One region of the Streptomyces sp. NPDC002795 genome, then DNA from elsewhere that is predicted to be linked to it. Evidence: predicted binding sites of a transcription regulator. Region 1 holds the regulator's gene; the other holds the start of a gene.
The links. Region 1 encodes HrcA, which represses chaperone genes, less so after heat shock. Its sites were predicted from a motif close to TTNGCACTCNGNNNNNCNGAGTGCNAA; they were not measured.

Region 1 (3,406 bases):
CCGCGAGCTGGTTGCGGTACACCTCGACGGTGGCCGGGTCCGCGTGCTCGGTCTGCGGCATGAAGAGGTTGACGCCGATGGGCCTGCCGGTCAGCGCCCGCACCTGTTTGATCTCCTGGTACATCCCGTCGGCCGTTTTGTACCCGGCGGCGAGAAACCCGAGCCCGCCCGCCTCGGCCACGGCGGCGACCAACGCGGGGTGCGAAGCGCCGCCCGCCATGGGGGCCTGCACGATCGGAAGCGGGCAGAGATCGGTCAGTGCGGAGGACATGACCGCATCGTGCCATGTCGCCCGCGACCGGCCGAATCGGGCCGCTGCTCAATCGCCGCAGGGGCTGGAAAGACCAATCGCCGGCGGGGCTTGATATTTCAAGCCCCGCCGGCGATTGAGGCGCGGGGTCCGGGGCGGAGCCCCGAGGCCGTAACGCCGGTGCGGCGTACACCTGCTGCTCAACGGCCGTTGAACGCGTCCTTCAGGCGGGAGAAAAGACCCTGCTGGCCCGGCTGGAACTGACCCGTGGGCCGCTCCTCGCCACGCAGCTTCGCCAGCTCGCGCAGCACCCGCTCCTGCTCGACGTCGAGCTTCTGCGGTGTCAGGACCTCGACGTGCACGATGAGGTCGCCACGGCCGCCGCCCCGCAGATGGGTGATACCGCGCCCGTGCAGCGGAACCGACTGGCCGGACTGCGTGCCCGGCCGGATGTCGATCTCCTCCGTGCCGTCGAGCGTCTCCAGCGGCACCTTCGTGCCGAGGGCCGCCGCCGTCATCGGGATCGTGACCGTGCAGTGCAGATCGTCGCCGCGCCGCTGGAAGGTCGGGTGCGGGAGTTCGTGGATCTCCACGTAGAGGTCACCGGCGGGGCCGCCGCCGGGGCCGACCTCGCCCTCGCCCGCGAGCTGGATCCGCGTGCCGTTGTCCACACCGGCCGGGATCTTCACCGTGAGGGTGCGACGCGACCGGATGCGGCCGTCACCGGCACACTCCGGGCACGGCGTCGGGACGACGGTCCCGAAGCCCTGGCACTGCGGGCACGGCCGCGAGGTCATGACCTGGCCGAGGAAGGACCGCGTCACCTGCGAGACCTCACCGCGCCCGCGACACATGTCGCAGGTCTGCGCGGAGGTGCCGGGCGCGGCGCCCTCACCGCTGCAGGTCGTACAGACCACAGCCGTGTCGACCTGGATGTCCTTGGTGGTGCCGAAGGCGGCCTCGTCCAGCTCGATCTCGAGGCGGATCATGGCGTCCTGGCCACGGCGCGTACGGGACCGGGGTCCGCGCTGCGACGCCGTGCCGAAGAAGGCATCCATGATGTCCGAGAAGTTCCCGAACCCGCCCTGCCCGAAGCCGCCGGCGCCACCGCCGCCGGACTGCGACAGGGGGTCGCCCCCCAGGTCGTAGACCTGCTTCTTCTGCGGGTCGGAGAGCACCTCGTATGCGGCGTTGATCTCCTTGAAGCGCTCCTGAGTCTTCGGGTCCGGATTCACATCCGGGTGAAGCTCACGCGCCAGCCTTCGGAAGGCCTTCTTGATTTCGTCCTGGGAAGCGTCTCGGCGCACGCCTAGTACGGCGTAGTAGTCCGTGGCCACTTACGACTCCGCCAGGATCTGTCCGACGTAACGTGCCACTGCGCGTACTGCTCCCATCGTTCCCGGGTAATCCATGCGGGTCGGGCCGACCACGCCGAGCTTGGCCACTGCCTCGCCGCCCGAACCGTAGCCGACCGACACCACGGATGTGGAGTTGAGTCCCTCATGGGCATTCTCGTGACCGATACGTACGGCCATGCCCGAATCTCCCACCTCACCAAGCAACTTGAGGAGCACGACCTGCTCCTCAAGTGCCTCCAGAACGGGCCGGATGGTGAGGGGAAAGTCATGTCCGAAGCGGGTGATGTTGGCCGTTCCGCCGATCATCAGCCGCTCCTCGGTCTCCTCGACGAGTGTCTCGAGGAGAGTGGAGAGCACCGTGGTGACCGTGCCCCGGTCCTCCTGCTCGAAGGCCTCCGGCAGGTCCTGCACCAGCTGCGGCACGTCGGCGAACCTGCGGCCCGCGACGCGGCTGTTCAGCCGGGCCCGCAGATCCGCCAGGGATGTCTCGCCGAACGGCGCCGGGCAGTCGATCATCCGCTGCTCCACGCGCCCGGTGTCCGTGATCAGTACGAGCATCAGACGGGCGGGCGCGAGCGACAGCAGCTCGACATGGCGCACGGTGGAGCGGGTCAGGGACGGGTACTGGACGATCGCCACCTGCCGCGTCAGCTGCGCGAGCAGCCGCACGGTGCGTCCGACGACGTCGTCGAGATCGACGGCGCCGTCCAGGAAGTTCTGGATGGCGCGCCGCTCGGGAGCGGCCATCGGCTTCACGGCGGTGAGCTTGTCGACGAAGAGGCGGTAGCCCTTGTCGGTGGGGATGCGCCCGGCACTGGTGTGCGGCTGGGCGATGAATCCCTCGTCCTCCAGGGCCGCCATGTCGTTGCGCACGGTCGCCGGCGAGACCCCGAGCTGGTGCCGCTCGGTGAGCGCCTTGGAGCCGACGGGCTCCTCGGTGCCGACGTAGTCCTGGACGATGGCGCGCAGCACTTCGAGCCTGCGTTCATTGAGCATCGGCGCACACACCTCCAGAAACAGTCGCTGCGATCGTCTTGCTTTGGCACTCCCTGTGGGCGAGTGCCAATCGTCCCCGGCTCAGTGTACGGCCGGTGGGTACGGGCCCGGCAAGGGCGCTAGCGTCGGGGTATGGAGTTCGCGCAGCGTATTGATTGGGTCTCGGCGGGTTGGGAGGGGCTCGCGCCGAATGTGGGGCGCGTGCGGCTGCCAGGGCTCGACTGCACGAGCGGCCTCGTCGTCGGTGAAGACGCGGCGCTCTTGATCGACACCGGATCCTCACTCCATGAAGGCGCCCGGCTGCGCGCGGACACCCGTGCGCTCCTCGGGGCGCACCGGAGAGTGACCCATGTCGCACTGACCCACCCGCACTTCGACCACGTGCTCGGCACGGCCGCGTTCGCGGGGGTCGAGGTGTACGGGGCGGTGGGCATCGACGCCCTCTTCGAGCGCGGCGCCGAGGCTCTGCGCGCCGACGCCGTGCGGCACGGGATCGATCCGGACTCGGCGGCCGAGGCGGTCGACATCCTCGTCACTCCGCCGCACCGGGTGTGCGGCGAGTGGACGCTCGACCTGGGCGGCGGCCTGACGGTGCTGCTCGCGAACATCGGCCCGGCGCACAGCGGCCACGACATGGCGGTGCTCGTCCCCGGAAGCCCGGAGATCGTCTTCTGCGGCGACCTGGTGGAGGAGTCGGGCGAACCGCAGGCGGGCCCGGACGCGGCGCCCGGCCACTGGCCCGCGGCGCTGAGTCGTCTCCTCGACCTCGGCGGCGAGGACGCGGTGTACGTCCCGGGGCACG
Region 2 (3,406 bases), on a different contig from region 1:
GTGGCCTCGTCGCCGACCTTGCCGAGGGAGTCGTCGAGGACCTTGGAGGCGTGCACCAGAGCGGAGCCACCACCGGAGACGATGCCCTCCTCGACCGCGGCGCGGGTCGCGGAGATGGCGTCCTCCAGACGGTGCTTCTTCTCCTTGAGCTCGACCTCGGTGGCAGCACCGACGCGGATGACGCAGACGCCGCCGGCCAGCTTGGCCAGGCGCTCCTGCAGCTTCTCGCGGTCCCAGTCCGAGTCCGTGTTCTCGATCTCGGCCTTGATCTGGTTGACGCGGCCCTTGACGTCCTCGGACTTGCCGGAGCCGTCGACGATGGTCGTGTCGTCCTTGGTGATGGTCACGCGGCGAGCGGAACCCAGCACCTCGAGACCGGCCTGGTCGAGCTTGAGGCCGACCTCTTCGGCGATGACGGTGGCACCGGTGAGGGTGGCCATGTCCTGCAGCATCGCCTTGCGGCGGTCACCGAAGCCGGGGGCCTTCACGGCCACGGCGTTGAACGTGCCGCGGATCTTGTTCACGACCAGGGTCGACAGGGCCTCGCCCTCGACGTCCTCGGCGATGATCAGGAGCGGCTTGGAGCCACCGTTCTGGATGACCTTCTCCAGGAGCGGGAGCATGTCCTGGATCGAGCCGATCTTGCCCTGGTGGATCAGGATGTACGGGTCGTCGAGGACGGCCTCCATACGCTCCTGGTCGGTGACGAAGTACGGGGACAGGTAGCCCTTGTCGAAGGCCATGCCCTCGGTGAACTCGAGGTCCAGGCCGAAGGTGTTGGACTCCTCGACGGTGATGACACCGTCCTTGCCGACCTTGTCCATCGCCTCGGCGATGAGCTCGCCGACCTGGTTGTCCTGGGCGGACAGACCGGCGACGGCCGCGATGTCGGACTTGTCGTCGATCGGGCGGGCGGTCGCGAGGAGGTCCTCGGACACGGCCTTGACCGCGGCGTCGATGCCCTTCTTCAGGGCGGCCGGGGAGGCACCGGCGGCAACGTTGCGCAGGCCTTCCTTGACCAGGGCCTGGGCGAGCACGGTGGCGGTGGTCGTACCGTCACCCGCGATGTCGTTGGTCTTGGTCGCCACCTCCTTCACCAGCTGCGCGCCGAGGTTCTCGTACGGGTCCTCGACCTCGACCTCGCGGGCGATCGTGACGCCGTCGTTGGTGATGGTGGGGGCGCCGAACTTCTTGTCGATGACGACGTTGCGGCCCTTGGGGCCGATCGTCACCTTGACCGTGTCGGCAAGCTTGTTGACGCCGCGCTCGAGGGCGCGACGGGCGTCCTCGTCGAACTTCAGGATCTTCGCCATGGAGCTGAATCAGTCCTCTCGAAACGAACCGCGCCCCTCGCACCCGGCATTCTCAGCGGGGGCCAGGGGCGCAGCTCAAAGCATTCTGCTTCGGTGAAGCTGGAAAAGCTTGGGTGAATTACTTCTCGACGATCGCGAGCACGTCGCGAGCCGAGAGGACGAGGTACTCGTCGCCGTTGTACTTCACCTCGGTGCCGCCGTACTTGCTGTACAGCACGACGTCGCCGACCTTGACGTCGAGCGGCAGGCGCTCGCCGTTCTCGAAGCGGCCCGGGCCCACGGCGAGGACAGCACCCTCCTGGGGCTTCTCCTTCGCGGTGTCCGGAATGACCAGGCCGGAGGCCGTGGTCTGCTCGGCGTCGAGCGGCTGGACCACAATGCGGTCCTCGAGCGGCTTAATGGCAACCTTGGAGCTGGTGGTCGTCACGATCCGGTCTCCCCCTTCGGAGATCTACGGGGTTAACAGTCTGGGGTGGCGACCAGGTGGATCCGTCGTCGCGGGTGCCGGACCTGCCCGTCGCTGTTGGCACTCTCCAGTGGTGAGTGCCAGGGCCGAGACTATGACCGCGATTAGCACTCGGTCAAGCGGACTGCTAATCGACTCCGTCGCTGATCGGTGGACCGGCGGCTCACAGGTAGTCCTCCAGGGCCGCCACCTCGTACCCCTCGGCCTCGATACGGCGCAGGAGACCCGGGGTGGTCTCCGCCCGCGCCCCGAGGATGTCGCCGGGTCGCAGCCGCCCCGCCGGATCGCGCCACAGGACGATCGCGTCGACGCCGCACTCGGCCGCCGCCTGGAGCGTGTTCGCGTCGTACGCGCCCCGGGGCGGATGGAACAGGCGGGGCGCCGCCCCGAAGCGGGCCTCGACGCGGTCGCGCTGGCCGCAGATCTCGGCGTGCTGCTCCACGTGTCCGAGGCCGGGCAGGAGGGCGTGGGTGAGGGTGCGGTTCTGCACCCGGGCACCCAGGGCGCTCAGTTCGCCGAGGCGGCCCACGCCCGGGCCCGCGCCCGCGAGGAACAGCGAGACCGGGAGGCGTCGGTCGCGGACCAGGTCGACGAAGCGGGGGTCCCGCCCGGCCCCGTCCTCGTACGCGAGGAAGACCACCTTGTCGCTGGTGGGGATGCGGGAGACGACCGGCGGGACCGCCGCCTCGGCGCCCGCCGCAGGCCGCGGTGGCGGGGCGGCCTCCCGCGCGCATCCGGTGAGCAGGATGGCGGCCAGGGCGCAGCCGAGCGGCCGCGCCCACGGCCTGCGCGGTGTCACAGGTAGTCCTCCAGGCGCGCCACCGAGTAGCCCCTGTCGGTGAGGTACTTCATGAGGTTCCGGATCATGTCGGGCATCGTGCCCTTCCAGTCCTCGCGGCCCCTGAAGTGCGTGAGCAGGATGTCGCCCGGATGGATGCTGCGGTCCCACTCGCGGTAGTCCATGCGGTCCACGAACGCCTCGGCGTTCCAGATCGGGACGTACTCGATGCCGCATGCCTTGGCGGCGCGCAGGGTGTTCTGGTTGTAGTCGCCGAAGGGCGGGCGGAAGAGCGTGGGCCGCTTGCCGTACTTCTCCGCGATGACGTTCTGCATCCCGCAGATCTCCTGCTTCTGCCGCGCGTACGACAGGCCGGGCAGGAACGGGTGGTGGAGCGTGTGGTTGTTGAGGGTGATGCCGCGGGCCTGCATCTTCTTGAAGTAGCCGTACTCGGGCCTGACCTCGGCGTCGGTCAGGAAGGCCGTGTACGGGATCCGCAGCTCGCTCATCATCTTCAGGAACCGCGGGTCCTTCTCGGCCCCGTCGTCGATGGTGAGGAAGACGACCTTGTCCTTGGTCGGGATCGTCGTGAACACGGGCGGCAGGCCGAGTTCCTTCTGGCCGTCGACCTCGAAGCCCTTCCGCGCCTCGATGACCGGCTTCTTCGCCGGCGGGCGCGGGGCGGTGAGCGGCACGTCGGCGAGGCCCCAGCGCTTGGTCGCCGCGACGAGCGCGGCCCGCTGGGCGCGCAGCTTCTCCGCGTACGAGTCGAGGGCCCGCGCGGGAGGAGCCTGGAGGCCCTTGTGCGCTTGCTGGCCGGGGGCCGGTTTCACGGGCTCGGCGTCGCCG

Region 2: the regulator HrcA is predicted to act here: its motif matches at 1,884-1,910, upstream of groES (co-chaperone GroES).

The regions. Positions count from the first base shown of each region.
Region 1 is NZ_JBIAQB010000006.1:280,791-284,196, reverse strand. It holds gene ACFYWS_RS19990 (nitronate monooxygenase) at 1-271, opposite strand, end outside; gene dnaJ (molecular chaperone DnaJ) at 451-1,587, opposite strand; gene hrcA (heat-inducible transcriptional repressor HrcA) at 1,588-2,604, opposite strand; gene ACFYWS_RS19975 (MBL fold metallo-hydrolase) at 2,737-3,406, shown strand, end outside.
Region 2 is NZ_JBIAQB010000002.1:511,536-514,941, forward strand. It holds gene groL (chaperonin GroEL) at 1-1,313, opposite strand, end outside; gene groES (co-chaperone GroES) at 1,432-1,740, opposite strand; gene ACFYWS_RS06845 (polysaccharide deacetylase family protein) at 1,943-2,578, opposite strand; gene ACFYWS_RS06850 (polysaccharide deacetylase family protein) at 2,575-3,406, opposite strand, start outside.